3 regions of the Ethanoligenens harbinense YUAN-3 genome follow, and region 1 is predicted to be linked to each of the others. Evidence: riboswitches for the same ligand, from Rfam matches in the RefSeq annotation. Region 1 holds a riboswitch; each other region holds the start of a gene.
The links. A riboswitch is a leader RNA that binds a small molecule or an ion and turns the genes downstream of it on or off. The one in region 1 is predicted to bind cobalamin.

Region 1 (10,604 bases):
AATCCACAAACTCGAACGCCGCGCGCCCGAACGTGCCGATGCCATAGGGCGACGGCAGGCTGCTCACCGGCAGCAGGATGCCCGCACCGCGCGCAAGCGGTTTTTGTTTTTTTAGCCGCATGGCGCACCCACTCCCTTCTTACTTTTGCTTTCTTTTATGTAAAATACAAACCGGCACACGCCATGCGGTCGGCCCCGTCTGCGTCCTTCAGGCGGACGCACGCACGACGAGCCGGGTCGGGACGATCGTGTGCGAAGGCCCGGACCGGTCTTTCTCCTGAAGCTGGCGGTACAAAAGCCGCACCGCTTCTTCGCCCAGGGCGCAGGCGTTCACATCCACCGTCGTCAGCGGCGGGCGGTAGTATTCGGAGAGCGGCACATTGTTGAAACCCGCGACGGAAACATCCTGCGGCACCCGCACGCCCTGCTTTGCCAGCACGTCCATAGCCGCAAGCGCCTGGAAATCGTCGGCGGCAATGAGCCCGTCGAACGGCACGCCGCACCGCAGCAGTTCTTCCGTCAATACCCGCTCATCTCCTCCCATGAACTGACCGTCCACCACCAGGCGTTCATCAAAAGGAAGACCCGCTTCCCCCAGCGCTTTCCGGTATCCTTCATACCGGTCTTTGGTCACGACGATGTTCGGCGCAAGCCCGACGAACGCGATGTGCCGGCGGCCTTTGGCAAGGAAGTGGCCCGCCAGGCGGTAACCGGCCTCCAAGTTATCGCTGTCCACCCAGTTGATGCGATCCTTCCACGCATCCGCAGGGCGCCCCACCATGGCCAGCGGGAACTGCGCGGGATATACGCTTTCCCAATCGGTCGAATCGGTACGCGAAATCATCAGGATAGCACCTTCCGTCACACCGCCGTTGGCAAAATCATGAAGCCTGTTTCGTTCTTCTTCCTCGCTGCCGGCGCCGGAAAGCAGAATGGAATATCCACATAGCTGCGCCTGCATGGTGATGCCCCGCAGCAGCTCGAAGAAAAACGGGTGCTGGAAAACCCGCTCGCTTGCACCCGGCAGCAACACGCCGATGATGTTGGTGGAACGCCGGACCAGCGAGCGCGCGATGATGTTCGGATGGTAATCCATCTCGCGCATCACTTTCCGCACCTTCTGGCTGGTTTTGGCGCTGATAAGCGGGCTGCCCGCGATCACGCGGGAAACCGTGGACGGCGTGACGCTGGCGGCTTTGGCGATATCCTGAATGGTTACGCGCATCGATTTCCTCACTTTTGGGCAGATCGGCCTTGGAGACGGTGGCTTTATCGCAGCACAGTGCAAACGTTTGCATAAGCCACCGCTCGCATTCTATGACCCCTGTGATCCATGCTGTGGCCATTATAACAGGTTCTTTTGCGCATTGCAAGCGCCGCCCATAACTTTCAAACAATCCGGTTTGTTTTTATGTATTTTACATACGGTTCTGTCGGTATTTTTATAGAGATATGCCGATACACACCAACGCGACCCGGCTCCGACACAAGGCCGAAAACTCACTTGCGGCTGGTGGAAATACGCCAAAAACAGGACAAGAAGCGCCCGGCTCCAACCCCCCCTTCCCGGAAGGTTCCATCCAAACAGGCACATGACCGCCGCTTCTCCAGCATACGAACCACTTCAACAGAATCCTGCATTTTCCGCACGAAAATTCTTGACATCCATTTTACAATATGGTATGATGTTCAAGCGCCGTTTTGAACGGTGCACTGAACATCTGAATCTTGCTGGTGTAGCTCAGTTGGTAGAGCAGCTGATTTGTAATCAGCAGGTCGGGGGTTCAAGTCCGTCCACCAGCTCCAGGCGTACGCCGCCTGCCGCGCACATACAGGCAGGACAAACTGCATATCGTTCATGGAGGGATTCCCGAGTGGCCAAAGGGGGCAGACTGTAAATCTGTTGTCGGAAGACTTCGATGGTCCGAATCCATCTCCCTCCACCAGGCGGTGTTTTACCGCACCATAAGGCGCATCTGCAATAGCGGATGCGCCTGTTTGTTTTGTCCTTTTCATTCACCGGCCCCCAATCCGCAGCGAGCGTGACCTCCGCACACCCTGTTTCCCCATCCGTACAAAAGCGCCCGATGCCTGGCAGCCGGAACCCGGCACTGCCGCGCATTGGGCGTTTTGGTTTACCATGTCGGACAAATTTCTCTATTTTCTTGGAGTTTATTTATTCTGGCAAACAAACCATCTGGACGTTCGGGGAATATATACAGCATGCTAAACAAATCTTCACGGCGCACAAGGTTCTCCCCTGCGGGTCACCAGTCTTCGGAATCCGGCTGGCCGGGGTCGGTTTCCTCCAGCAGACCGAATTTCATCCGGATGCGCTCCAGCTTTTTGCAGAGCGGCCTTTCCAAAACAAACAAAAAAAACGCGGTCGCCGCACCCAGGATCGTATCGAACAAAAAACCGGACGCATAAGCCGCCAAAAGGAGCTGCCAAGTGAAACGGCTGGTAAACGCGGAAACCGACCAGACGTCAATGATCAGTCCATACAGATATCCCGAAAGAAATCCAAACAGGCAGACGCTCCAGCGGTGCCGGAGCCAGCCGGAACGACGCAGCAGCCCCGCCAGAAACCCGATCATGCCGCAGCAGAACATCTGCCAGGGCGTCCACGGCCCCTGCCCGAAAAACAGGTTGGAGGCGAGCATGGCCACCGCCCCTGTTAAAAAACCCGCTTCCGGCCCAAACGCAAAGGCGGTGATGATCACCACCGCGACAATGGGCTTGAATTGCGGCAGCGCGGCAAATGCCAGTCTGCCCGCAGCCGCCACCGCCGCCATGACCGCGATGGGAACCAGTTCCCGCGCTTTTGGTTTTCGCTTTTCAAACACCAGAAAAAACGGCAGCATCGAAAGCAGCAGCACAACCGGGCTGACGACGGCATAGGTGCGGTTGCCCAGCGCCACCCCTGCCGCCAGCATGCATGGTATGACCACCAGCAGCAGAACCGAGGCCACTTTCAGCCGCAGGGAGTTTCGCTTGACCGACATCTTTGCACCACCTCCTCGCATGTGACCGCATCCGGAAAGACCCGGCGGGCGATGCGGTTGGCCGCCGAGGTGTAGAAATTGTTGCCCGCGAAAAACGGGACCGGAGCGTCCTCGGAAACCACCGTACCGTTGAAAAACAACAGACAGCGGTCGGCAAAGGATGCCGCGAACTCCACATCGTGGGTCGCCATCAAAATGGCCGTCCCCTGCCCCGCCAAGCGCCGGAGCACAGCGGCAAACGCCTGCTTGAACGGGGCGTCCAGCCCTTTGGTGGGCTCGTCCAGCAGGATGACGCGCGGGCCGCGCAGCAGCAGTTTGGCAAACGCGGCCTTCTGCTGCTCGCCGCCGCTCAGGTCATAGGGGTGCCGCTCCAACAGAGCTTCCAGTTCCATCTCCCTCACCACGTCCGCAAGCCGTTCGCCGTCGTCCGCTTCGGCCAGATCCTCCCGCACGGTGTCTTTCACAAACAGCAGCTGCGGGTCCTGCGGCAGCATCGCCACGACGCCGCGGTACTGCTCCGCGCCGCCGTATGCCGTGCTTTTTTCCCCGAGCAGTTCCAGCGTGCCGCGGTGAGGCCGGTGCAACCCGGCGATCGTTTCCAGCACCGTGCTCTTGCCCACGCCGTTTCCGCCGAGCAGACAGGCGATCTGCCCGCCGTACACCTTCATCGAGGCACCCCGCAGTACATCCCGCCCCTTTTTGTCATATCGAAACCAGACGTCCCACATCCGCACGGCGGGAATCGCCTTGCCGTCAGCCTGCGTTTTGGACGGCACACCTGCTTCAGTTCCCTGCACGGCGGGCACTGGGCAATGCCGCTGCAGCCAGCGGCTGCCCTCCCGGACCGTCAGCGGACACTCCCCTGTGCCGCCCGCCCCGGCATAGATGCGCGCGGCCGCCGGGAACCCCGCAAACAGCGCATGCTCCGCCCCGCCGGAAGCAAATGCCTCCGCCACCCGGCGGGGCGTGTCGCAGCAGAGGAGCCGGCCGCCGTCCATCACGGCCACCCGGTCTGCCATGGGGAACACCTCTTCGAGCCGGTGCTCGGTCAGCACCACCGTCACCGCAAGCGTGCGGTTGATGCGCCGCACCGTTTCCAGAAAATCTGCGGCGGCAATGGGGTCGAGCTGGGCGGTCGGCTCGTCCAGAATCAGCACGCGCGGCTGCATCACCATCACCGAAGCGAGATTGAGCATTTGCAACTGCCCGCCGGAGAGCGTGCTCACATCCCGGTCGAACCACTCTTGAATGCCGAAAAAACTGGCCATTTCCGCCACACGGCGCCGGATGACAGGCGTAGAAAGCCCCAGGCTTTCCAGTCCGAACGCCAGTTCGTGCCACACCTTATCCGTCACCGTCTGATTCTGGGGCTTTTGCAGCACAAACCCAATCTCCGCGGCCGCTACGCGCGCGTCCAGTTCACGCAGCGCCCTGCCGTCGTACCGCACTTCGCCGCGCACCCGCCCGAACGGGGTCAGCTCACGCTTGAGGTGCCGCACCAGCGTGCTTTTCCCCGAACCGGACGCGCCGCACAGGAGCAAAAACGCACCTTCCTCGATCTCAAGGGAGATGTCGTCCAGTGCGCGGCCGGCCTGTTTGGGATAGCGAAAGCTCAGATGGTCGATTGCAAGGAGCGCCATTTCCATTCCCCCCATCCTTCCAGCCCCGCAGGCAGGAAACAAAGTACGCCGTAAGCCGCCGCCACCGCCGCCGTGGCCGGACCCGACGTCCATTTCACATATGGGTAATACTGCACATAGACCGTGCCCGTCAGTTGCCCCAGCACACAGGCCGCCACGGCGGCCGCGATCACCGCCAGGCAAATCGCGTCCCGTCCGCAAAAACGGAAGATGGAAAACGCCGTCCGTCCAGGCAGGCCGTAGCCGCGTGCCTTCATGGAATCGGCGGTTTCCACCGCATTTTCCAGCGCCCAGGTGATGAGGATAGATAGGATGCGCATCCCATTGCGCGCCCGTTTCCAGAGATTTCCCGCACCCGTCCCCATCCCGATGGCGGCCTGCGCACGGGAAATGCGGCCGATCTGCGTTTTGAATCGCGGAATCAGCCGCAGAGTCATCGACAGCAGCAGCGCAAGCGACGGAACCGCCCGGCCGAACAGATACAGAAACTCGTCGGATGTGAATACCTCGTTGCAGCAGAAGAACCACAGCAGCATCGCGGCCAGCATCACGGACGCTGCCGCTCCGAACAGCACCGCCTCCAATGTGACGGGGTTGTCATGGATATAAAACAGCATCGTCATGCCCTGGTGGACGAACAGCGGATTAAGCACCGCCACCGCCGCAAGCATCGGCAGCGTGAACAGCAGGCTGAACCGCAGCGCCCGCGCGCGCCCGAGCAGCACCGCATACAGCATGGCGGCTGCGAACGACACCCCCAGAAACACCGGATGCATAAGCAACAGCGTGCAGATGACCACCGCCGCAAAAAATGCGAAATGGACGAGGGGATGATAGGACTGGAAACGGTTCATCATGATCTCCTCAGTTGGCGGCACCGATGTCGTGGCCGAGGTCGCAGGTGTAGGCAAAGAGCACCGTGTCTCCGCTTTTGAGCGTATACTGCGACACCCCATAGCCGGGGAACGTGCCGTTGACCGCATAGTCCCATCCACTGAGCGGCCCCGCGTCGAACTCATAGAGGTTGTTGATGCCCTCGATGTATTCGCCTGCGGCCGAACCTTTATGCTCCATCTGGATACCGTTTTTTTCGCAGACGGACACAAGCAGGTCGTAGACCGTCGCACCCGGCTTGACCGCCATGGAAGTTTCCGGCAGAATGACACCGTTTGCAGGCACCACGCGGTGGTCCTGCTTGTTGGCGGAAAGGCTGCTCCAATTCTGCACGGCCGTGTCACAGCGGATGGAGATGTTCACCCGGATGGTCTGCGGGGCGGGCGCAGAGCTCACCGGCATTTTCGGCGCGGACGAGACCGGCGCGCTTGATGCCGGCACGCTTGATGCCGGCACGCTTGATGCCGGCACGCTTGATGCCGGCACGCTCGAAACCGCCGGCGGCGCAGCGGACGACACCGCATCCGCCTGCACCTGCGCGAGCAGGTAGGGACCCGTGTTTTCGGATACCCGGATGGTGGCGGCACCGTTCACCACCTGCGCCGTGCCCGCCTGCCACAGGGCGCCGGGCTTCCCGGCGTAAAACGGATAACTGCCGTCCGCCCAGCCCTTTCCCACCGTGATGCGCAGGGAGGCCGCGCCGGGATAGCTTCCCTTTTGCTCGAGCGTAATCTGCCCGTAGGTCTGTGCGGTATCCGTGCCGTTCGGTGATACCGTCACCGGTTTATAGGAAATATGCAGATCAGCTTCGGCCGGTTTGCGGATATCCGGCCCGACGAATGTCCACGAATAGGAAACGCCGCCGCTCTTGCCGTTGTAGATAGCGATGCCTCCGCTTTGTTGCAGCCGCTGGAAATCGGCTTTGCGGACCACGCCATTCGCCGGGACGGAAGCAACCGTCGTCCTGCTTCTGGTGTTTGCGGTGCAGCCCGCAAACACCGCGGTGCAGGCGACCAGCAACGCGAACCAGATGGCCATCACGCGCTTTTTCAAAACATCATCCCCATAATCTGTCGGCCTTCGAGTTTGCAAATAAAAAAGGCCGCGCGCGGCGGCCCCGATGCTTCCCACGCTTTTAGCGCGGGAAGCAAGCAGCCGCCTTTCCTCCGAAAGAAGCTCTGTTCCACGCGATGCGGCAGGTCTCCTGACTCGAATTCTTCCGCCGCCCCGGCCTTCCCGATCTCCCGGTGGCACAAACGGAGCGTTGTCCTTCTCACAGTAGCGGAGGCTGTCACGGTTTCGCACCGTGTTCCCTTGTTTCCCGCATGCACGCGCATGCGACCGCATCGCTTGATTCTGTTTTTTATCACTCAGGCTGTATGCGCCGTTCAGGCTTCGTAGGCGCGCACCCGAAATTTGGCACCGATGGACGCGGCGATGGCGCGGCTCTCCTCGATCTGCGCGGGAGTGAGAAGGTCGAGCACCGTCATCGTCACCGACGGGATATACCGCATGCAGTCTCTGGCATAGGCCAGCACGGCGTCATACGCCGCGCGGCCGAAATCGCTGCGGCAATAGTGCTGATAGGTCGCGGCATCCGGCGCGTTGAGGCTGATGGACACCGCATCCGCCAGGCCCGCCAGCTCTTTGGCGGTTGCCCGACCATGGATAAGGTCGGCCAGTCCGTTGGTATTGATGCGCACCGGCAGCCCCGGCGCTTTTTCCTTGGCTCTCCGGATCACGTCTTTCACGGCGTCCAGCCGCTCCAGCGGTTCGCCGTAGCCGCAGAACACCAGTTCTTTATATTTGGACAGATCGTTGGCAAAGATGGCGTCCACGATCTCCTCTACGGACGGCTCGCGCTCCAACCACAGGCTGCCCGATCCATACGCGCCGTCTCCCTCGTTGCGGATGCAGAACGTGCAATGGTCGGGGCAGCGATTGGTCACATTGACATACAGCCCGTCATGTACCGGATATGTGATGGTCATACGGTCTCCTCCCCTCGGTTGATGCCAAACAGCTCGCGCGCGTTTCTCGCCGTCACCTGTGCGGTCTCCTCCGCGGAAAGCCCCATCATCTCGCCCATGCGGGCCAGCGTATGCGTCAGCATGGAGGAATCACAGCGCCGGCCGCGCAGCGGCTCGGGCGCCATATAGGGGCAGTCGGTTTCGCAGAGCACACGGTCATGCGGCAGGGTTTCCAGCACGGCGCGCGCCTTTTTGTTGTTCTTAAACGTGACAGACCCCGTAAAGCCGAGGTACAGCCCCAACTTGAGCAGCTCGCGCGCGGTCTCGGCGCTGCCGGAATAGCAATGCACCACCCCGCGCGGACGGTATTTCTGCAAAAATGCCAGCGTGTCGGCATGCGCGTCGCGGTCGTGCACGATGACCGGCAGGTCCAGTTCTCTGGCCAGCTCAAGCTGGCCGGCAAACCATTTGTGCTGGAGCTCGCGCGGGACATCCCAGTGATAGTCCAGCCCGATCTCCCCGATGGCGGCCACCGGAAAGGATTCCGCCAACCGCTTGATCTCCGCCAGGTCACCCGAGGCGGCGTCCGCCGCCTCTTCGGGGTGGATACCCACCGCCGCGTGACAGAACGGATACGCTTTAGCCAGCTCCACACAGGCGGCGCTGTCAGCCGCCGTCGTGCCCGCATTGAGCACATCGGTCACGCCCGCGGCGGGCAGACCGCCCAGCACGGCCGCACGGTCGGCGTCAAACGCATGGTCGGCATAGTGCGCGTGTGAATCAAAGATTTCCATATTATTACCGGACCTTCGCGCCGGAAGGAATAGCGCCGTCCACAAACAGTACACGCGCGGCGGCACCGTCGTCGGCCGCCAGAATCATCCCCTGGCTCTCCACCCCGCAGAGTTTGGCGGGCGCGAGATTTGCGACCAATATGATTTTTTTACCGGGCAGGTCTTCCGGCGCATACCATTGCGCGATGCCCGAAACCACCTGGCGCGCTTCGCCGCCCACATCCAGTTCCAACCGAAGCAGTTTTTTCGATTTTTTAATTTTTTCGGCGGCTTTGATCTCGGCCACGCGCAACTCCACTTTGCCGAACTCGTCGATGCCGATGCGCGCCACGCCCGCAGGCGCGTCATCCGCTTTCTTCGCGTCCGCTTCGGCGGTCGGAGTTTCCGCCGGGCCGGGCGTGATCTGCGCCAGCGCTTCCAACTCAGCCGGAATGTCCAGCCGAGGGAACAGCGCCGCCCCTTTTTGCACACGCAGGCCGTCGGGCAGCACATCGAACCGTGCGGTGTCCGACCAGTCGGGCACGCCTTCAGGCAAGCCGAGCTGTCTTCTGATCTCCGCCGCGGTAGCGGGCATGAACGGCGCGATGCAGACGGAGATCAACCGCACCGATTCGCAGAGGTTGCGCAGCACCTGCGCCAGCCGGGGCTTATCCGCCTCGTTTTTGGCCAGTATCCACGGCGCGGTCTCATCAATGTATTTGTTGGTGCGGGAAACAAACTTCCAGATATCCGCCAGCGCGTTGGAAAACTGGAACGCATCCATATCCGCTTCCACGGCTTTAGCCGTTTCGGCCGCCAGCGCACGCAACTTGTCGTCGAACGGGCCGGATTCTCCTGCGGCGGGCAATACGCCGCCGAAATACTTCTCCACCATCGCCACCGTGCGGGAAACGAGATTGCCCAGATCGTTGGCCAGGTCGGCGTTGATGCGGCCAAGCAGGGCCTCGGTGGAAAACGTGCTGTCCGCCCCGAACGGGATCTCCCGCAGCAGGAAGTAGCGGATGGCGTCCACACTGTACCGCTTGCAGAGCAGCACGGGATCGACCACATTGCCCTTGGATTTGGACATCTTATCCCCGCCCAACAGCAGCCACCCGTGCCCGAACACGCGCTTGGGGAGCGGCTCGCCCAGCGCCATCAGGATAGCCGGCCAGATGATGGTGTGGAACCGCACGATCTCTTTGGCCATCAGGTGCACGTCGGCGGGCCAGTATTTGCGGTAGTCCGCATCGTTCTCCGTGCCGTAGCCCAGCGCGGTGATATAGTTGCTGAGCGCGTCGATCCAGACATAGATGACATGGCCGGGGTCGAAATCCACCGGGATGCCCCAAGTAAACGATGTGCGCGACACGCAGAGGTCCTCCAACCCGGGCTTGATGAAGTTGTTGACCATCTCGTGCATGCGCGAGGGCGGCGAGATGAACTCCGGATGCGCTTTGTAATGCTCGACAAGCCGGTCGGCATATTTGGAAAGGCGGAAGAAATAGGCTTCCTCCTCCGCCCGTTTCACCTCGCGGCCGCAGTCGGGACACTTTCCGTCCTTGAGCTGCGTCTCCGTCCAGAACGACTCGCAGGGGCGGCAGTACCAGCCCTCGTATTTGCCTTTATAGATATCGCCCTGCTCATACAGCCGCCGGAAGATCTGCTGCACCACTTTTTCATGAGCCGCGTCGGTGGTGCGAATAAACCGGTCATAGGATATATCAAGCAGCTTCCAGAGCGACTTGATCTCCGCCACGATCTCATCAACGTATGCTTTCGGGGTCTTGCCCGCAGCCTCAGCCCGCTCCTCGATCTTCTGGCCATGCTCATCCGTACCGGTGAGGAACAGCACGTCGTAACCCTGCATCCGCCGAAAGCGCGCCATCGCGTCCCCCGCCACCGTGGTGTAGCCATGCCCGATGTGCAGCGTGCCGGACGTGTAATAAATAGGGGTGGTGATATAATAGGTTTTTTTCATGGTGGACGCCTCCCGCTTTGCATGACGAACCCCACTCCCGCCCGAACCGGGCACGGCAGCCGGATTCCCATTCCTTTTATTATACCAACTGGGCGCCATAAATTCAACTCGCGCGCCAAACTCGGGCGCCCCAGCGTTTCCACGGGCTGTCTCGCGCCCGCAGCCTCCCCCTCCGGCATGCACACCCCGGGCCGGCGCAAATAAAAGACCGCCCCGTAAAACGGGACGGTCAAGTGCCGAAGGCGTGTCATTTTAACACATAGATGTTGACAGTTCTTTTCCCGAACGCATCGCATTGTGCCTGTGTCGGGAAAAAGAGATCGGTGAGGACGCCGCTTCCG
Region 2 (10,604 bases), 1.4 Mb from region 1:
ACTGGAAGCGGGCGGGCATATCGTTCAGCAGACCCGCCGGTGGGATGACAACAAGGGTGCCAGCCGCGTGATGCGCAGCAAAGAGGAAGCGGACGATTACCGCTACTTCCCCGAGCCGGACGTGGTACCCGTCAAGCTGAACGACGCGCGCATTGAGAACATCCGTGCCACCCTGCCCAAGCTGCCCGCCGCCCGTGTGGAAGACTACGTGCGGACCGGCGTTGCCAAAGACGACGCCGTCATCATCACCGCGTCGCGTGCGCTGGCCGATTTTTATGAACAGGCCGCCGCGCAGAGTGACGGTAGAGAAGCCGCCAAATGGATCGTGGGCGAGATGATGCGCCAGCTCAAGGACCGCGGCCTCGAGCCGGAAGCCATCCCCTTCCCGCCCGCTTATCTGGCCGATCTAATCGTGCTGTGCCAGAAGGGCGAGATTACGGCGGCATCCGGCAAAAAGGTGTTCGGCCTGCTGTTTGACGAGCAGGCTGCGCCCGCCGCTCTGGTGAAAAAATACGGCCTGCGCGTGGTGGGCGACGCGGATGCCATCGGCAAGGCGGTGGAGCAGGCGCTGGACGCCAACCCGAAATCCATCACTGATTTCAAGAACGGCAAGGAAAAAGCTTTCGGCTTTCTCATGGGGCAGTGCATGCGCATTCTGGGCGGCAAGGCCGACCCCGCCGCGTTGCGCGCCAAGCTGACCGAAAGTTTGAACAACAGATAAATCTGCAAATGCAAGATCATATACGGAAACGCCGGACGGCGTTTTGGTGAAGGAGAATGGGAACGATGACCTTTATTGACGGCAGTGTCGAACAGCCGGTAGATCTGCAAACCCTCCGGCAGGCAGGGAAAAACGCGCGCATCAAGGGGTTTGTACACAACATCCGGGATATGGGCGAATTTTCGTTCCTCATCCTGCGCACCGGCGCCTACACGCTGCAATGCGTATATAACCCCACCTATTCCAAAACTCCGCTGGACGGGCTGCGCGAGGGCACCTGCATCGAGGTGTGTGGCGAGGCAGTGGACGAGCCGCGCGCGCAGAACGGCTTCGAGCTTCACATCGTTGATTTCACCGTCATCTCCTCCCCCGCTGAGGAATACCCCTTCGCCATCAATAAAAAATACCTCAACCTCAACATCGATACCAACCTCGACCATCGCCCGCTCACGCTGCGCAACCCGCGCCAGCGCGCCATCTTCAAAATTCAGGAAGCGGTGGCCGATGGGTTTGCCGATTTCATGCGTCAGAACGGCTTTACCCAGATGCACACGCCCAAGATCGTAAGCGCGGGCGCGGAGGGCGGCGCCAACATCTTCCATCTGGATTATTTCGACACCAAGGCGTTTCTGAACCAAAGTCCCCAGTTCTACAAGCAGATGATGGTGGGCGTGTTTGAGCGCGTATTTGAGATTGCGCCGGTCTTTCGCGCCGAAAAGCACCACACCTCCCGCCACCTCAACGAGTATGTGGGGCTGGATTTTGAAATGGGCTTCATCAGCGGCATGGAAGACGTGATGGCGATGGAAACCGCCATGCTCCGGCACCTGTTCGCCTATGTTCAGGCGCATTGTCTGGAAGAATTGGCGATGTGGAAGGTCGATGTGCCTGTCGTTGACAAGATTCCGGCCTTTACCTTCATGCAGGCGCGCGAGATCATCGAAAAGCTCGGCCGCAAACCCGGCAAATGGGATCTGGAGCCGGATGACGAAGTGGCGCTCTGCGACCATGTCAAGCGGGAATGCGACAGCGATCTGGTTTTTATCACGCATTTTCCAGCGGCCAAACGGCCTTTTTATGCGATGGACGACCCCACGGACGAACGATTTGCACTCAGCTTCGACCTGCTGTTCCGCGGGCTGGAGATCACCACCGGCGGCCAGCGTATCCACGACTACAACGAGCAGGTTGACAAGATGCGCCGCATGGGCCTCGATCCGGCCGATTTCGCGTCATACCTCATGGCCCACAAATACGGCCTGCCGCCGCACGGCGGTCTCGGCATCGGGTTGGAGCGCCTGGTCATGAAACTGATGGGGCTGAAAAACGTGCGCGAGGCTTCCCTGTTCCCGCGTGATACCGGTCGCTTGCAGCCATGACGCGCCGGATACCAGGATTTTCAGCAGCTTTTTTTATGTTTTGAGAAAGATGCCCGCGCCCACCCTCTTGCATTGCCCCCCTTTGTATGATAAAATTTGAAAAGTCCAATGCGGAACAAAGGCGTTTCGCGGCTTTATTGCCGTGCGCCTTTTTATTTTTATCTGCATGTTCCAATATTAAGGAGGATTACTTTTTATGGGAAACGCAAAAACAAACCCAGCCGAAATTTTCGGTAAATACGTCTTCAGTGACGCTGTGGCAAAAACACGCTTGTCTAAGGCGACTTATAAGAGTCTGAAAAAGACCATCGAGCTCGGTGAACCGCTGGATACATCCATTGCCGATGAAGTGGCCGCCGCCATCAAAGAGTGGGCCATCGACCTGGGCGCCACCCACTTCACCCACTGGTTCCTGCCGATGACCGGCCTGACCGCCGAAAAGCACGACTCCTTCATCTCTCCCACCGGCGACGGCAAAGTCATCCTTTCGTTCTCCGGCAAAGAGCTGATCAAAGGCGAGCCGGATGCGTCTTCTTTCCCGTCCGGCGGCCTGCGTGAAACCTCCGCCGCCCGTGGCTACACCTCATGGGACACCACCTCTCCGGTTTTTGTAAAAGAGGGTTCGCTCTACATACCCACCGCGTTCTTCTCTTACACCGGCGAGATCCTTGATAAAAAAGCCCCGCTCCTCCGCGCAAACGAAGCGCTTGACAAGCAGGCCCGCCGCGTGCTGGCCGCTTTCGGCAAATCCGGCGTGAAAAAAGTGACCGCCACCGTCGGCCCGGAACAGGAATATTTCATCGTCAACCGCGACCTGTACAACCAGCGCCTTGACCTGGTTCTCACCGGCCGCACCCTGTTCGGCGCGCAGCCGCCGAAAGGCCAGGAGCTCGCCGACCAGTATTTCGGCACCCTGCGCACCAAGATCGTCGATTTCATGCACGATCTCGACGAGCGGCTGTGGGAACTGGGCATCACCGCCAAAACCAAGCACAATGAAGTGGCTCCGGCCCAGCATGAGATTGCGCTGATCTTTGACCCGGCCAATGTCGCCGTCGACCACAACCAACTGGTGCTTGAACTGCTCCAGAAGACCGCTGAACAGCATGGTCTTGCCGCCCTGGTCCACGAAAAACCGTTCGCGGGCGTCAACGGCAACGGCAAGCATATCAACTGGTCCCTCTCCACCGACGAAGGCGAAAACCTCCTCGACCCGACGGACGATCCGGGCAAAAACCCGCAGTTCGTCATCTTCCTCGCGGCGGTCATCAAAGCGGTGGATGAATACGCCGAGCTGCTCCGCTCGTCTGTGGCGAGCGCCGGAAACGACCATCGTCTGGGAGCCAACGAAGCGCCTCCCGCCATCATCTCCGTGTTCGTCGGTGAGGAACTCGAAAGCCTGATCGACGCGGTGGAAGAAGGCAAAAAGTTCACCTCTCCGGAAGCCAAAAAGACTAATCTGGATGTTTCTTCCCTGCCTGTCATCACGGAAGATAAAACCGACCGCAACCGCACCTCGCCGTTTGCATTCACCGGCAACAAGTTCGAATTCCGCATGTGCGGTTCTTACGCCAATGTCGCCGGCCCGGCCTTCGTCCTCAACACCATCGTGGCCGAGGCCCTGAGCCAGATCGCCGACCGCCTGGAAAGCACCAGCGATATCGAAAAAGCCTCGCTCACGCTTGCCGGCGAAATCTTCAAAGCCCACAAACGCGTCATCTTCAACGGCAACGGCTACTCCGACGAGTGGGTTGCGGAAGCGGAAAAACGCGGCCTGCCCAACATCAAGAACACCGTGCTGGCCATCAAGGCGCTGCTTGATGAGAAAAACCGCAATGTGCTTGAGAAACACGGTGTGCTGGTCGGCAAAGAGATCGACGCCCGTTATGAGATCCTGCTCGAAAACTATGCGAAGATCATCAACATCGAAGCGCTCACACTGGTGGACATCACGTTCCGTCAGCTGGTACCCGCGGCATTCAAATATGCCAAGACCCTTTCGGATTCCATCGCTTCCTTCAAGGCAGCCGGTGTGGATGTAAGCGGCAACACCGCGTATCTGGAAAAAGTGCTGGGCCTGTCCAAATCCATCGTTGCCAAGGCGGAAGCTCTCAAAGCGGCTGCCGAAGCTGCCGGCGCGCTGGAAACCAACTTTGATTCCGCGCTTGCCTATCGCGAAAATGTCCTTTCGGCGATGAACGACCTGCGTTCGGATATCGACACGCTGGAACCCATCGTTCCTGCCGACATCTGGCCGGTTCCGGTCTATACCGACCTGCTCTTCAGAGTGTAATCTGTTTCAGCGAATTTTTCTACTGCACGTTTGCAAAAAAAGAGGGACGTTTATCGTCCCTCTTTTTGTTTTGCAACACAATGCAGGCGTGCAGCCGGCCGTTTTCATGCCGCCAAAAGATTTCATCCATTTTTCCTTGCAAAGACATACCCTGCCGCGCGTAATATGGTATAATAGAAGGCACAAAAAAGCCCATGCCGTGCATGCGCGGCATGATTTTGCATCTGGAGGCCGGAACGTGACCAGAGTGGAGAAAATAACCCTGCGGAAATACCGCATGGTATCGCAGGATCTGCCTGCCGCATTCGACGGCACGACCGTTGCTTTTCTTTCCGACATCCACCATAGCAGGAGTTTCCCTCTGGGGCGTGTGAAAGAACTGGTAGCGCTCACCAACGGCCTGCACGCCGATCTGGTCCTGCTGGGCGGCGATTATGTGAGCCACAGCCGGGCACATATCCCCAGTTTTTTCCGTGAGGCCGCCGCGCTCACCGCGCCGTTTGGCGTTTACGGCGTGCTGGGCAATCACGACCGCAATACGGATGCGGAACTCTCCGAACAATGCATGCGGCAGGCGGGCATCCGTTCGCTGGACAACCAAGGATACTGGCTGGAAAAGGGGGGCGCGCGCATCCGGGTCGGCGGTGTGGCCGACCTCACCACCGCCACGCAGGACCTTTCCCCCATGCTGGCGGAAACGCGCCCGAACGACTTCATGATACTGGTTTCGCATCACCCGGATTACGCCGAACAACTGCCGTTCAGCCTCATTGATCTGATGCTCTGCGGGCATACGCACGGCGGTCAGGTGAGCCTGCTGGGCAAATGGGCGCCCACCGGTTTTATGCCCTCGCGGTTCAAACTGAAATATCTGACCGGCGTCATCAAAAACGCCGGCACCACCGTCATCGTTTCAAATGGCATTGGTACGGTGGGCCCACCGGTGCGCATCTGGGCGGCACCGCAGATTTGGCTCATCACTCTCTGCGCGGATCGACGCCGTACAAACCGCTCTTTCTAAACCCGTTCCCGCTCCCTTCCCTTGACGACGCGGCGGGTTTCCGTTACAATAGAATTAAACTCTTTGCAGGTGCGCGGCTATTCGCCGTGATAATAGGGAAACCGGTGCAAAACCGGTGCAGCCCCCGCTGCTGTGAGGCGGACTGTTTTTCCTTGGGGCCAATCGGGCCCATCCACTGGTTGCAAAACCGGGAAGGATGAAAAACAGGAAGATGCCAAGCCAGAAGACCTGCCTGTAAAGTGCGGTGTAATCCTTTCGGAGGGAGAGGACAAACATGGAAACGGCCTTGCAGGGTATTCACCCGTTTTCTTGTTGCGGTCTTTTTTCCTTTTGGGGAAAAGAGGCCGTTTTCGTTTGCCCCCCGACCACCAGAAAAAACAAAGGAGTGGTTTGATGAAAAAAGCATTTCGAAACTGGGTCTGCATCTGCTGCGCGTTTGCGCTGCTGCTTGCGGGCATCCCCCTGTCGGCGGCAGCCGCCGCCCAAAGCACCTTCCACCTGCGCATCGAAGGTGCCACTCAAACGTATCTGAACGAAGATGTGCCCCTGACATCGGACGAAACACTGGAGCAGGCATATACAGCCGCCCTGGACGCCGAGCATATCCCATACGATCAGTCCTATTCCGACAGCATGGGGTACTACATTAACTCAATTGGCGGCGAATCGGGAAGCTCCTCAAACGGCACCTATTATTTCTGGAGTATTTATCAAAACGGCGCCAGCGCATCGGTAGGCGTCAGTTCCCTCAAGCCTGCCGCGGGAGACGATATCGTGATGGCGTTCATTGCCTGGCCGGGCACGCTTTACCCTTCTGTCAGCCTATCCCCCGCCACGCCTGTGGCCGGAAAACCGTTTACATTCCATGTAACAGGTTCCGATGGCGGCACTTCCTCCAATGTGGACGGTGCGACGGTCACGTTCAACGGGCAGAGCAAGACGACGGACACGAACGGAGACGTTACCTTTACTGCACCCGCCGCCGGCAATTACACCTATCGGGTAGAGAAAAACGGAAGCGGCCCCGCCCCCCTGCTCGTGCGGATTGACAACGCGCCCCTCACGGTATCCGCCGACGCATCCAGCAGTTCCGGTTCTTCTTCCAGTTCTCCGTCCGGTTCTTCTTCCGTTTCCTCTTCCACCACCTCTACGCCTACTACATCTTCCGCGCTGGACACCTCGGTTGCCAGTGCGGTAAAAGGCGCGGCGGCTGCGCTGGGAAGCGATACCTCCGACTGGACGGCGTTCGCACTTGCGCGGGCGGGATACCCCGTGCCGGGCGCCTACCTGCCGGATGCTGCGGCTGCGATCGCCGAAGGCAACCTGAATGCCATCACGTTGGCCAAATATGTGCTGGTGCTTCGGGCAGCGGGTGCCGACCCCACTAATTTCAACGGCGCCAATCTGGTGAATCAGCTGTATACGCAGACCAATGTCGGCCGCACCGGGCTGAATGGATACATCTTCGCCCTGCTTGCGCTGGACAGCGCGGATTACACGCCGCCGGCCAACGCGACCGTCAGCAAAGCGTCATTGTTGAGCACCCTTCTTGCCGCACAAGACAAAGACGGCGGGTTCGGCCTGGTCACCGGATACAGTGATGTGGACATCACCGCCATGACACTGACCGCTCTGGCCCCGCATATCAGCGAAACCGGCGTGCAGGCCGCCGTTACCAAAGGGCTGGCCTATCTGGCCGGGCAACAGCGGGCAAACGGCGGGTTCTCCACCAATGCGTCCGAGTCCACCGCACAGGTCATCATCGCGCTTTCTTCGCTCGGCATCAACCCCGCGTCTGATGCGCAGTTCCTGCAAAACGGCAACTCTCCGCTTTCCAACCTGCTTTCGTTTGCCGTTTCGGGCGGCGCTTTTGCCCATGTCTCCGGCGGAGGCGCGAACACCATTGCAACCCAACAGGCACTGGAAGCCCTCACCGCATACCAGATGCTGGAGCATGGCGGCAAACGGCTGTTCGACCTGCGGAACACGTCAGCCTCCGTGCAGCGGGTAACCCCCAGCACCGGGTTTGGCGTAAGCAACCCCTATACAGGCGGCGGCGCCCCGGCAGGCGCTGTGGTCGCTGTTTCACTGGCTGCCGCGGCTGTGCTGCTTCTGTCACGCCGCCGTAAACCATAATCTCCTTTCGTAGGTGGGATCTCACAACAGGTCGGGGGCCGTATACGGCCCCCGACCTGTTGTGCTGTCCGCCGGAAACCGGGCGCGGCTTCTTGCACATTTTCCTTTTTCGGAGTAAAATAGACAAGGTGTGCTTGTTTTGACTGCCTTTGACCGCGCCGTCGCACATCAATTTCCGCATCAGACCAAAAAGAATGGAGATGACCCGATGCCTGCCATCCTCACACATTATCTGTTCAGCGAAATGGTCGCGCCGCCATGTATTGACGACATGCTCAGCGGCAATATGTATGTATGGGGGTCGCAAGGGCCGGATTTCCTCTTTTTCTCACCGCCCGTGCATCCGCATTGGCGTATGCTCAGCCGGATCGGCGGCTTGATGCATGAGCAGGATATGGATCAGAATTTTGCGTTTATGGCCGATTGTTGCAAAAAAGCCGAAGGAATGGAAAAAAAGATTCTCCTTTCTTATTTTTATGGGTTCCTCTCCCATTATATCCTGGACCGCACGTTCCACCCGTATGTTTACGGTATGCAGCGCTATTTCAAAACCATCCTGCCCAAGGCAAGCGACAATTACCTGCACCGGCAAATCGAAACCAATCTGGATGTGCTGTTTCTCAAGCGGCTGCGCAGCATGACGATTCAGGATTTTTCCGTTATCAGCCATCTCCGGCGCATCCCGGAACTGAACACGGTGTGCGAGATGTACCGCGAGCTGTTTCGCAGCCGGTTTGAGCAGACCTTTTCCATCCGGGCCATCTCCCATTCCTTTTTAAGCATGAAGCTGCTGTACAGCTTTTTTTACAGCCCGCGGGGATTCAAACGGCGCGCCGTCACATTTGCCAAACACCTGACGGAAAACAGCTATCCCGCCGTGATGGCGCTGATTCACCCGGTGGAGCCGGGCACTGAGATTGATTACGCGAATATAAAGCGGGCGGTACATGAGCCTGGCAACGATGCGCTGGAACACACTGCCTACGAACTGTTCGGTATCGCCCGCCAAGCATACAAAACGTTCTTCCCGCTGGCCGAGCGGCTCTGTCGGGATGGCGGCGATTTTTCCGCCATCACGCAGGGCATCAATTTTGAAGGAGACCCCGCACGCTGAGTCCCGCGGCAAAAACCGGGGGCAGGCCGCTTGTATGCGGCCTGCCCCCGGTTTTTATGATTTTGTCCGGCCAAACGGCTCACTGCTCGCCCAGCGCACGCTCCAGCCAGATGCTGCCGATATCAATCGCGTTGTAAAGACCTTCTTTTTCAGTCTTTTTAATGACGCGATCGCGCACACGCATATCGTTGTCAGTGGACAGCAGCTGCACCTGCACCGTTCCCGCCACATCCGCGTCCTTGATCTTCGTGCTGCCCTTGATCTGCATCATCACGACATATTTATCATATACGTTTCCGTAATACAGTGTATCGCCGCTGCGCACAAGCGGTTTTCCTTTATATGTCAGGAACTGCTCGCCCTTACCGCTTTTTTTGGTAGCCATGCTTTGATCTCCTTTCGCACCTGATGGAATCTGTTCGCCTGCTCTCCCGCAAGCATTTACGTTTTATTATAGCACAACTGCCCTGCGCTGTAAACAGCGCCGCCCGCATGCGTTGTCTGCTTGACAAAGCAAACAAACTTCCCTATGATGAAAACAATTCAAAACAAAGGAAGTGCGGCCCTTGCGATATCTCACTTACAGGCAGAACGGCGCGGAACATGCCGGCTTGCTGCATGGACAAACCATTTACGACCTGAACGATGCACTCGCCTGTGCCGGGCGGCCCCCAGTTTCATCTCTGCTCGCACTGATCGAAGCGGCGGCGGAAACGCCCGCCATCCTTTCCGCACTGGCCGCCACAGACCTTTCGGCATGCACCCCGGTCACCAACGCGGTGCTCTGCGCCCCCATCCCGCGCCCCAGACGCAATGTTTTCTGTCTGGGGAAAAATTACGCCGCACACGCCACCGAGGTGCAAGGCACGCGGCTATCCGGCACCGGCATCCCGCAGCATCCGGTTTATTTCACCAAGACAGCCGCGCCGGCCCTCGCTCCCGGCGGCGTGATCGACTGCCCGGAAAAACTTACGGAATCGCTGGATTATGAAGCGGAGCTTGCGCTTGTCATCGGGCGGGCAGGCAAAAACATCCCCGCGGAAGACGCGGCATCCTACATCTTCGGCTACACCGTCCTCAACGATATTTCCGCCCGCGACCTGCAGGCCCGACATGAACAATGGTTTCGCGGGAAAAACCTGGATACCTTTTGCCCGATGGGCCCCGTGCTGGCGGACCAGAGCGAGATCCCGTTCCCGGCGCGGGTGCAGGTGACCTGCCGCGTGAACGGAGAAGTACGGCAGAACGCCAACACCGATTCGCTGATATTCGACATCCCCACCATTTTGAGCGACCTTTCCAAAGGGTTTACCCTGCTGCCCGGTGATATCATCAGCACCGGCACACCCGCCGGCGTCGGCGCCGGCGTCGGCGCGGGCTTCGACCCGCCGCGCTTTCTGCAAGACGGCGACGTGGTGGAATGCGAAGTGGATCACATCGGCGTACTGCGCAACACCGTGCGAAGAAAGCCCGTCGTCTGACCATTCCTCATTTCCCCGCTTGGCGGGTCATGCCGACGCAAAAGGCAAACGAAACCTATCCGCCCGCCTTTTTCAAGCCGATTGGCTGTGCATATGCAGCATCCGGGCCGCCAGATGCCGAATACGGTTGAGCAGAAAGTCCTGTACACCGCCGCGGTTGTGAGCTTTCACCAGCGCGTAAGCGATCTGGGGCGTGAATTTGGCCGGATAATACACAAAATAGTGCGATTTCCAAACGGTGGGGTTATATTTCCTTTTGTATTGATAAAGCGATTTGAACGCATAAAACGCATTGGCATGCTCAAAAACATAGGCCAGCAGGGCCGCCACGCGCGTGGACTGCGTGTCGGTCCTGGTATTCGACAGAGGCGCCACGCCCATCGATCCCCAGCGCACCCCTTCTTTACGGAAGGTCTCAAACGCCGCGAGGGTGATACCCTCCATCACGCCGGCCGGCGC
Region 3 (10,604 bases), 500 kb from region 1:
CGCACGGGAGCATAGCTCAGCTGGTCAGAGCACCTGCCTTACAAGCAGGGGGTCACAGGTTCGAGCCCTGTTGTTCCCACCAATGGCGAGTCGCCGCAGACAAAACGCGCCCACAGCTTTGTGGGCGCGTTTGCTTTGTGCCCATGTTTTTACCGTGCATCTTTTTGGCCGGACTTTCTAAAAGAAAACCGCTTGCCCCGGACATTTGTCGGCTGTAGCAAGCGGTTTTTCGTGCCTGCATTTCTCTTTGCCTGTTAATTTTCGCACCTTTTCCGCAAAGCGGGGGCTAGAAATTCGGCAAAGCAGTGCAAAGCACGGCACGTTTTCAGCCGCTCGCAAAATCTTCACCCCTGCTTCACATGGTGTTCACAAGCCGCCGCTACAATAAAACCATGCTTTTTTTCATTCTTTTTCTCCTCTCTTCAATAATCTGTTCTTATCTGATTTTGCCCCCGGTGCCATCCGGGGGATTTTTATGAAACTTTATAAATTATCACATATCCATCACAATACAGTGCTATATTCAGTACAGTATTCGATGCCGTATATATATATTCTGATGTGCCCCGGACCGGAAAGGAACGATTTGTTATGTCTGTTTTATCCATCAGTCAAGCGCAAAGCAACGTGCTCACGTCTTCGTCCTCTCGGAATTTATCGAAAAGCCAGTCCAGCACGAACTCCACAAGCAACACCAGCTCAACCTCCAGTTCGTCCAGCACCAGCGAACTGGAGCAGGAAAAGGAAAAGCTCGAAGAACAAATTGAGCAACTGGAGCGTGAAAACGGAGACCAAAAGCAAATCGCGCAGTTGCAACAGCAGTTACAACAAATTGAGCAGGAAATTACATCTGCACAAGCGTCGTCATCCTCCAGCAGCGCGACAAGCCTCAATGGAAGCGTCGGCGGCACGCTGGATGTCAATGTCTAACCTGCTTATCGCACTGTATTCGCACGGATTCTGATCTGGAAAAGAGGTTCGTATGGGCACAATTGACAGTTTGAGTTCTATTATTACGCAGTATGAGTCAATTATGTCTGGAAGCAATGCGAGCAGCACAAGCAGCTCGTCTACGCTCATTTCCACGCTTGAATCAAAGAGTTCTTCGGCCGAGAACACATCCGCCAGCCTGCTTGATGAGTTGACCGGAAGCAGCTCCTCGTCCAGCTCCTCGTCGGCGGAAAGTGCTTTCGAATCACTTCTATTCAGTAAAACCAACGCACTTTCCACGCTTTATACGAACGCAAAAAGTTTTTCTTCCTCGGCATCCTTGCTGGCCACAGCGGCGAGCAACTCGTCCACATTGAGCTGTGATGATGTTTCCAGCTATGTTTCAGCCTACAATTCACTTATCACCGCAGCCAGCACCAGTGGAACATTTGCCGGAGAGGAGGACCTTTCGACCTTGCGTCAGAATATGACGGACGCATCGGATTCGCTTTCGTCGATTGGTATCACGATCAACTCCAACGGTACCCTTACGGTAAATGAAGACACGCTGGAATCCGCTCTGTCCAGCGACGCGTCTTCGGTGGCCTCCACGCTGAGCGGCCTTGCCTCCACTACAAAAGCGTCGGCGTCTGGGCTGGTTTCCGGAACACTCACACAATATACCGAGAGCTTTAAACAGTCTATGAGTTCCTACACAAAACTCAACCAGGACGAATCCGGCTTGGAATTGATCGGACTGCTATTTGATTCAAAATCCTGATTTACCACACATGTTCAACTTTTGTTCCAGTATGTAAAATTCAGGCCGGAATCACTTGAACGCAACATAGAACGGCGAACAATGGTGGGGGTCCGGCCTCTCAGGCCGCTCTTGCCGATCAGGTTGCGAGCCTTATTGAACAGAAAACAAAAAGCTGCCTTTGCCGCTTTGTCTATAGACAAGTGGGCAGAGCAGCTTTTTGCGTTTCGGATAGGCCCGGGTTTGAAGAGCGGGAATATTTTGCATCAAACGGTTTTCTTCCGTTGCCGAAATGGCTTGCATGCAGCGTCCGGTGCATCTTATGAGATGTCCGCGAGAAACGTGGTATTTCTTTTATCTGATCAGGAAATGTGGATGTTTACTCCGTTTACTTCAACACCTTCCTCCACGCGTATGAGAATGTACTTTGCGCCGTCGATCATGCGTGTTTCCACCAGGTCGCTGCGATCCGGGTTTACGTGGATGGTCACATCCGGAGTGCGGACTTCGAATTTCTTTGTATCCACGATATTGCGCGGGCTGAGCTCGGTATCGGCGCCAAACTCGGCATCGTATTTTTCATCAAACGCGGACACGGTCGCATCCGAAACACCGCAAGACTGCAGCACATCCTTAACGGCACCTTTGCAGACCACCAAAGGCTCGGTCTCTTTGTTGGCCTTATGCTCCTCGATCATGCCGCACAACTGCTCGTGGACCGACTGCACCACGTCATACCGGCATTCTTCAGCCAGAGCATCTCCCAGCACGGACTGAAAGATTTCCTTCTGCTCCGCGGCTGGCATGGGGACATCGGTCTTGAATACGGCTTCGACGAATTCGGCATGGTTTTCCTCAATGTTGCGTGTGTAATAAAGCGCGTTGTAAATGTTGGCGCTACGGTCGTCAAAGGCCGGGAACAGAAAGCCAAGCTCCGGCGCCGAAACGAGCCAGTTTTCCTGGCAATTATGAAATACATTTTCAACGGCAAAGTAACTCAGCTCGGGTTTGGTCTGTTTGATGGCGCAGATGCTGCACAGAATGTATGGAAACACTTCAGAGGAAGCGTCGTCCTGTCTGTCCCCGTCATGGGAATGGTAAGGAATATCGTATGTATCATGTGCCAGCAGGATCAGATAATTACCTTCCATAGAAACCGCCTGGATCACTCGCTGGAAAAAAGTCTGCACGGCGTCCTCGTTTTTCAGGGACGAATTTTTAAGCTCCATCAAAAGCTGATGTTCTTCCCCATCCACTACCTGCTGCGTATCGAACGAGATATCGATCAGATTTTTTCCAAGAGTTCCGGACAGTGTCCGCTTGATAATGGCCAGAAATTTCTCCGATTCTTCCTGCGACATCGAAAGCAGGGATTGATCGAATTCCGAAACGATCTCACGCTGATCGTTGACAAAGCACCCTCTTATGTGTGTGATATTGCTTGTTTCCTGCCGGAAACGGCGGCGTATCTCCGCAACTTCCTTTTCGTTCATACATTACCTCGTCTGCCGGGATGGTTCGTTTGATTTGTTTGATACGACGGGCGCCGCCGACACTCCTCGGATCGCACCCGTCCATTCAATTTGACGCGGGGTTTCCCGTCTGATCCACCCGCTTTTGGTAATTCGTCCCCCAATCGCACATGGACTGAATGATGGGCTTCATGGATTTGCCAAGATCGGTCAGTGCATACTCCACGCGGGGCGGCACCTCCGCATAGACGGTGCGCTCCACAATCCCGTCCTGTTCCATCTGCCGCAGTTGCAGCGTCAACGTGCGGAAGGTGATGGCGGGTATGATTTTTTTCAGCTCACCAAAGCGCTTTTTCCCGCTGAGCAGGCGGTAAAGAATGATGCCCTTCCACTTTCCGCTGATCAGGTTCAGCGTGGTTTCCACCGGACAAACGCCGCCCGTGCAATCCGGCGTCAAGGGATAATGCACCGCACCCGCCTCCGAATATATCAAAAGTATAGTTATAGACCATGATGTGTATTATACATCAATGTTTTGCGTGCTTCAAGAACCGCCCGCCATATGTGGAGATTTTTCAGCGGGCAACACAGTCCTTTCGCGGCCGGCAGCATGTGTCATTCCGCGCACCCCTGTCGAACGCGCTGAAGAAGATTAGCCACGGCATTGACCCCTGATCTCCCTGCCCGGTCTGTATAGGCTCGTCGTCGGTTATTGACGGCGCATTCCGAGCATGGTAAAATATTGGTGTGTTGACAGATGGAGGCAAGGCCTTCTTTGTGAGACCGAGAGGAGAATGACCGGGTGGAACTGCAATACAGGTTAACGGAAAAGGATTTCGGAACGTGCTTGTACATGCTCAAAAAGAAAACATACCTGATTACTACATTGGTTGGCGGATTGGCCGTTTTGATCGCAACCATTTTTTCCATGTGGAGCGTACTTCCTGAAACCTGGTTTATTGCGGCTGCAACGACCGTTGTTTTTACCGTTGTACTTTATTTCGTATTGAAATGGTTGCACACCTTGTCTGTGAAACATTTCGTTAGAAAAATCGGAAAAGCATCGTTTGAAGGCCTACAGACGCTTTCTTTAACAGAAGAAGGGCTTCTTGATCACAGCAGCTTACAGGACACAAAGATACCATATACTTCCATTAAAAGCATGGAAGAAAACAACGGTTATATTGTGATAAAAAGCAGCATCTCCTTGATATTCGTGCCCATCAAGGGGATTGAAAATCCGGAAGATACGGTTCGTTTTCTGGCAACACTCAAATCCAAGATCGGATAATCCAGGCGCTGGGAATCCATCATATCGGGCACAGAAAAACCGCTCAGGTTTGCCACATCGGGCTTGCCTGAGCGGTTTGTAATGAACACACCCGCCGTCATTCGGACGGAAAATCAGACGTGCCTTCTCTTTCGGAGGATCATCGCCGCCGGCACAGTGCCGATCGGCGAGGCGTAATCGTATTTCGTGTACTATTTTATGCCCCTGCGCATTTCGTGCTCTGATATTCTGTCTGCCCGGCCGGCTACCACGCAGCAACAGTATAACAACAGCATATCCGCTGCTAATAAAGAGGCAAGCAAAAGGACTAGCATGTCCAATATAATTTTCATCATGAACGCACCCGCTTTCATATAAATTTTAGCCGGTATTTCAAAAATAATGTGTCGAGATGATGAAAATGATTTTTGCAAAACTTCAGCGGTTATTAGCAGTATGTGCCAACCACGTTTATAAAACGCAATATGTTTGAAAAAATTGTAAATTATTTGAAAAAAGAATCGAACAAACAGAAATGATATAGAAATTTTTTAGAAACTATTTACTTTGCTATGATATTATGAAATATACATTGTAATCCAGTTGTTTTATCCAGAAAGGATTTGGGGATGATGACAGATTTTGCTGTTGGAAACATCGTAAAAACAGATATGTATTACAATACACAGCCATATCCTCACAAGCCAATCAAAAAGGGCACTATATTAGAAATTCAAAGTCTTTCAAACATTCAGGTGGCTCTTGTAAGAAATGAGCGTGGGCACCTGATTGAGATTCCAACCAATCACCTTATAAAAGTAAAATAACGAGTGCACACTCTGAAAGGCTGAAAATTTTAAAAGTATATGAAAAGACAACACCCCCACCCGCCGAAAACCGGCGGATCGGGGTGTTCAATTATGCGTATTTTTCAAGAGCCAATGGGCTGCGCCGGTCCGCCACGAATATTCCGCACAGGCACACCCAACGGCTGCGTTCGACCTCTAAATCCCGCCGCGGGCAGGAAACGGGTATGCGCATAAAAATTTAGCTCGGGCATGCGATCTATTGGCGGAACTTACCGAATACCAACTATACGAACGATACGGTCCGCAGCGTGCGCAGAGTATATGGCAGAATGGAGGGAACGCCATCATGCGCTTGTGCCGGACGCGCTGGAATTGGACGAAGCCGACGAAACGGCATTGGAAAGCAGGCTGTTGATGTCGCCCAAAGCGCTGTTGATGTCGGCCAGCTTGCTGTTACGGGTCTGCTGGACGGCTTCTGCCTGCTGAAAAGCCGCGTCGATGGCCTGCTCGTTTTGGCTTTTGATGTTGGCTTTGTTCTGCCCCAGGATCGTTTTGATCTGACCCTGCGTTTGTTTGATGGCGGCCAAATCGGCTTTGACGCGCTGGTTGTCCGTCTGGACGGCGCTTAAAGTCGTCTGCGGTATTTGGATGCCGTTTTCCTTGATGGTTTTCAGGCTGTTTGCGATGCTTAGACGCAGCTTGGTGTTATCGTCAACCAACTGCAAATTTTTGGATTCATTGCTCCATAACGCGGTGCGGTCCTGATCCAGCGCCTGCCGGAGTGCGCTGCGCGAGCTGGCTGCGGACGAAATGGCTTCCGTGCGCGAAGAAACGGCGGATTCCCGGCTTTCCACTTTTTGTTCCCGGCTTTGCAGAGCCGAAATGCGCGAGTCTATTTTGGACGTGTCGGCTGTTGCGGCAAATGCGGTGGTGCCCAGCATAGCGATTACGCAGATGACGGACACGGCGGCTATGGTTTTTTTCTTCATTGAAATCACTGCTCCCTCTGTTCAGGCATCCGGCAAAGATACGTCGCCGGAAGAAACATGGTCTAATCCGTTTAGTGTTCCGCTCAGATCACTCATTGTTTTTTCGACGCCGTTCAGATCGGAAGACTGTCCGGATAAAACAGTCTGCTGTCTGCCGGACGCGGCGGAAAGAGCTTGCTGCGCGCCCGCGTCCGACGAAGAACGCCCGCTCCGCCTGTTTTCGCCGGCACAGGCCGTGAACAAACCCGCCGCCAGCAGGCAGACGAACAGGACTGCCGGAATTCTCCGCATGGGCTTTTGCATATGCATCATCCTCCTACGTGCATATTGTACGACGGACGCCTCACGCAAAACAACGGAGAAACTGCGGCAAAATTGCGTCAAATCTTTCTCTGCGCCCGCAAAACCGGTACAATAGCAGTGGGTGAAGCATATGAAACACTTGGTTTATATCGCAGACGATGAGATCCATATCCGCAACCTGATCGAGATGTTTTTTCAAAGCGGCGGCTATGACACGGCGACGTTTGACAGCGGCGACGCGCTGCTGCAGGCATTTGAGCAGCGGCCAGCAGAACTGGTGGTGCTGGATGTGATGATGCCGGGGACGGACGGTCTGGCCGTCTGTACGCGTCTACGTCAGATCAGTGACACGTTTATCATCATCGTGTCGGCGCGGGACAGCGAATTTGACCGCATCACCGGGCTGACGCTCGGTTCGGACGATTACCTCACCAAGCCCTTTTCTCCCATGGAACTGGTGGCCCGTGCCAACGCCCTCTTCCGGCGCCGGGAAAGCGCAAACCTACAAGCGGATGCCGATACGCTTTCTTATGCCGGCCTGCTGCTTCGCCTGAACGCGCGGGAGGCCACCTTGAACGGCGTGCCGCTTGACCTGACGCCCACGGAATACGATCTAATGGTTTACATGGCGCGCAACAGGGAAAAGGCCATCTCCCGCACGGAACTGCTCCGGCATGTGTGGCGATACGGGAGCGGTACGGAAGTGGATACACGGGCGACCGACGATACGGTCAAGCGGCTGCGTAAAAAGCTGGTAAAGGCAGGCGCATCGTTTTCCATCGACTCCGTGTGGGGCTTTGGGTTCAAATTGACGCAGAAAGGACCGCACGATGAAGACCCTCCGACGTAAAATTCTGACGCCTACCCTGCTGCTCATCATTCTCATTCCATTGCTCACATTGATTATTTTCAACGTGTTTCTGCGTATTTATGTTCAAAAAAATGCGCGCGCCGATTTGCAAACGGAAGCGCAGGCCATGCATGCGGCAGCCGTTCAATTGTTGGACAGTGATCCGTCGGCGTTTCAGGGGCAGGCACTGGACGAAACGATGCGGAAACTGTCTGGTTCGCTACATGGCGGAGAGCTGTCCACGAACGGCGCGGATGTGTTGGTGTTCGACAGTGGGAAACAGCTTCTTTTCCCTAAAAACACCGACCCCCTCAGCGCGGCCTCGTTGTGGCGAGTGGAACGCCGCTTGTCCGTTAAAACCGTAAAAAACCGTGTCACCGAGATCCGGCTGGGCGGAAACAGCTATCTGCTGTATATGGACACACTTGCCGTTCCGGGCAATACGGTGTATCTGGTGCTGCTGGCTCATCTGGATCTGGCCAACCGCCTTTTGAGCATGGCCAATTTGCTGCTCATCTGCATTATGGTCGGCGGCATTCTGATCGGCGTGCTGGTGGCGCGCCGCATTGCCGCGCGTTTCTCCAAAACAGTTGGGCAGGTCTGCCAAACTGCCGAACAAATCGGATCGGGCAAATTTGCCACACCGACAGATTTGCCTACCGATATTCTGGAGTTCCGCGTACTGATGCAGAGCATCGCACGGATGGCCGAGCGGCTGGGAGCGTATGACCGCGCCCAGAAAACATTTCTGCAAAACGCGTCCCATGAACTGCGCACTCCATTGATGTCAATACAGGGTTACGCGGAGGGAATCGCACAGGGCGTTGTGCCCGATACCAAAGCCGCGGCCGAGATCATCGCAGGGGAAAGCACGCGGATAACGGGACTGGTGGAAGAACTGCTCACGCTTTCCCGGTTGGACAGCGGGACATACGACGTTCGGCCGGTTCCCATCGATCTATGCAAAGCGCTGCCCGCAAGCGCCAAACGGCTGGGCGGACTGGTTTTGCAGAGCGGGCGGGAGATACGGCTCCGTCTGCCGCCCGATCCCGCTGTGGTGATGGGGGATGAACACCTGCTTGCCCAAAGTGTGGAAAACATCCTTTCCAATGGCTTGCGGTACGCACGCACGTCGGTCACGGTTTCGCTGCGGATGGAGGCCGGGTATTCAACGATTTCCATCGCGGATGACGGTCCAGGTATTTCGCCGGATGCCCTGCCCCATTTGTTTGAGCGCTTTTATAAAGGCACGAACGGCTGTTTTGGCTTGGGGTTGGCCATCGCGCAGGCGGCTGTTCGGCTGATGGGCGGAGACGTGGAGGCCGAAAATGCGGATGGGGGCGGCGCCGTGTTCCGTGTTCGGCTGCCTGACGCGATATCGCCTGGACAGGCGCCGTCATAAGCATGATTGACAAGGCCGAAGACCGTTCCCGGCGAGCGCCGCTCGCCTCGCCTTGGGTCACCGGCAGGTATCGTAGAAAACCGGCCGGCATGCGCACGGAGGTGTCGGCCGAAGCCGCTATAGCCTTTTTAAATGACGAACCATAGATTTTTCGTTTGCCGAAATAGGACGCAAACAGCGGAAACAAGATTGACGTTGTTTGTTCTCCGGGACTACAATAAAAACAGGCAAAGACGATTCGGTGCCTCTGCCTGCCGGAGGAGAATAGGGAACCGTGTGAAAATCGCGGGCAGCGCCCACTACTGTAACCTGTGTCCGCAGCCGCACAGTGCCACTGCCGTTCCGGCGGGAAGGCGCGGCCGCGCAGTGCAGAAAGCCAGGAGACCTGCCGGATCGTTTGCTCTCATCTCTGGGAATGGAGATAGGGACAATTTTTGTGCAAAAAGTTGTGTCTATTTCCTCCTGCATCATTCGGAGGAAGAAACATGAAACAAACATCGGTGACCGGGTATCCGCGCATCGGAGCGGACCGGGAACTCAAAAAATGGACGGAAGCGTATTTCCGTCACGAGCTGGACCGGCCCGCACTGCTTCAGCACGCCGCAGAGCTGCGTCGGCGGCAGTGGCATAGGCAGCGGGAGACGGGCGTGAACTTCATTCCGTCCAACGACTTTTCGCTCTACGACACGGTGCTCGATACGGCTGTCCTGTTCGGCGCAGTGCCGCAGCGTTACCATGACCTGGGGCTGAACGCACTGGACACGTATTTTGCCATGGCGAAAGGCTATCAAGGCACGCACGGGGATGTGCACGCCCTGCCCATGCGCAAATGGTTCAACACCAACTACCATTACATCGTGCCGGAGATCGACGGTGAAACCGTCTTTGCCTGCGGCTCGGAGAAACCCTTCGCGGAGTTTACGGAGGCGCTGGAGGCCGGTGTGCGTACCCGGCCGGTGCTGGTCGGGCCGTTTACCTTCTTGCGGTTGGCAGAAAATCGCTCGGACAAGCCGCTGCGCATGCTCGCGGAGGAACTGCTGCCCGTGTGCCGCAGCGTGCTCCTGCGGTTGGAAAAGCTGGGAGCGGAGTGGGTGCAGCTCGACGAGCCTTTCCTCGTGACCGACCTGACGGAGGACGACCTCGCGCTGTTCCGCACCCTCTACGACGGCCTTCTGGCCACGCCGGGCCGCCCGCGCGTGCTTCTGCAGACCTATTTCGGCGATGTGCGCGACAGCTACACGCAGCTCACCGGTATGGATTTCGACGCGATCGGGCTGGATTTCATCGAGGGTACGGAAAATCTGCGGCTTGTGGAGCAGCATGGATTTCCAGAAGGCAAAACGCTGGTTGCCGGCGTGGTCAACGGAAAAAACATCTGGGTGAACCATTATGAGCAGACGCTGGCGCTGATCCACCGGCTGGAGCAAGCAGTGGAGCCGGGCAAACTTGTGCTGGGCACCTCCTGTTCGCTGCTGCACGTACCCTACACCGTGCATAACGAACCGGACCTTGCGGAAACCTTCCGCGAGCATTTCGCCTTCGCCGAGGAAAAACTGGAGGAACTGGCTGAGCTGGCGCGCCTGTCGGATGACGCTGCGTGGGCGACGGACGCGGCATTCCTGCGCAACCGGGCCATTCTCGCGCGCAAGCAGGATGCGGCGTTCCGTTTCAACGACGTGCGCGCAGCTGTGTCCAGCCTGCGGGAGAATGATTTCATCCGCCGCCCGGCATTCGAAGAGCGGCGCGCCATCCAAAAGGCGGCGCTGAAACTGCCGCTGCTGCCCACCACAACCATCGGCTCCTTCCCGCAGACAAGCGA

Region 2: linked by a shared signal. The riboswitch ahead of ETHHA_RS14475 (DUF4430 domain-containing protein) and the one ahead of ETHHA_RS14830 (DUF4430 domain-containing protein) in region 1 are both predicted to bind cobalamin.
Region 3: linked by a shared signal. The riboswitch ahead of metE (5-methyltetrahydropteroyltriglutamate--homocysteine S-methyltransferase) and the one ahead of ETHHA_RS14830 (DUF4430 domain-containing protein) in region 1 are both predicted to bind cobalamin.

The regions. Positions count from the first base shown of each region.
Region 1 covers NC_014828.1:2,773,778-2,784,381, forward strand. The annotation lists gene malQ (4-alpha-glucanotransferase) at 1-121, opposite strand, end outside; gene ETHHA_RS13050 (LacI family DNA-binding transcriptional regulator) at 209-1,225, opposite strand; tRNA gene ETHHA_RS13055 (tRNA-Thr) at 1,731-1,806, shown strand; tRNA gene ETHHA_RS13060 (tRNA-Tyr) at 1,861-1,946, shown strand; gene ETHHA_RS13065 (ECF transporter S component) at 2,268-3,005, opposite strand; gene ETHHA_RS13070 (ABC transporter ATP-binding protein) at 2,975-4,651, opposite strand; gene ETHHA_RS13075 (energy-coupling factor transporter transmembrane component T) at 4,618-5,556, opposite strand; gene ETHHA_RS14830 (DUF4430 domain-containing protein) at 5,510-6,592, opposite strand; cobalamin riboswitch at 6,717-6,900, opposite strand; gene ETHHA_RS13090 (TIGR04100 family radical SAM protein) at 6,928-7,530, opposite strand; gene ETHHA_RS13095 (TatD family hydrolase) at 7,527-8,303, opposite strand; gene metG (methionine--tRNA ligase) at 8,308-10,362, opposite strand; gene ETHHA_RS13105 (G5 domain-containing protein) at 10,511-10,604, opposite strand, start outside.
Region 2 covers NC_014828.1:1,203,382-1,213,985, reverse strand. The annotation lists gene gatB (Asp-tRNA(Asn)/Glu-tRNA(Gln) amidotransferase subunit GatB) at 1-721, shown strand, start outside; gene aspS (aspartate--tRNA(Asn) ligase) at 787-2,100, shown strand; gene ETHHA_RS05580 (glutamine synthetase III family protein) at 2,297-4,393, shown strand; gene ETHHA_RS05570 (metallophosphoesterase) at 4,632-5,414, shown strand; cobalamin riboswitch at 5,465-5,664, shown strand; gene ETHHA_RS14475 (DUF4430 domain-containing protein) at 5,808-7,550, shown strand; gene ETHHA_RS05560 (zinc dependent phospholipase C family protein) at 7,759-8,664, shown strand; gene ETHHA_RS05555 (hypothetical protein) at 8,744-9,049, opposite strand; gene ETHHA_RS05550 (fumarylacetoacetate hydrolase family protein) at 9,231-10,145, shown strand; gene ETHHA_RS14470 (bifunctional lysylphosphatidylglycerol flippase/synthetase MprF) at 10,218-10,604, opposite strand, start outside.
Region 3 covers NC_014828.1:2,276,679-2,287,282, forward strand. The annotation lists tRNA gene ETHHA_RS10695 (tRNA-Val) at 6-82, shown strand; gene ETHHA_RS10700 (hypothetical protein) at 592-930, shown strand; gene fliD (flagellar filament capping protein FliD) at 1,034-1,711, shown strand; gene ETHHA_RS10710 (DUF4317 domain-containing protein) at 2,053-3,183, opposite strand; gene ETHHA_RS10715 (winged helix-turn-helix transcriptional regulator) at 3,269-3,631, opposite strand; gene ETHHA_RS10720 (YcxB family protein) at 3,965-4,453, shown strand; gene ETHHA_RS10730 (hypothetical protein) at 5,586-6,230, opposite strand; gene ETHHA_RS10735 (hypothetical protein) at 6,252-6,533, opposite strand; gene ETHHA_RS10740 (response regulator transcription factor) at 6,664-7,383, shown strand; gene ETHHA_RS14685 (sensor histidine kinase) at 7,364-8,785, shown strand; cobalamin riboswitch at 9,008-9,192, shown strand; gene metE (5-methyltetrahydropteroyltriglutamate--homocysteine S-methyltransferase) at 9,271-10,604, shown strand, end outside.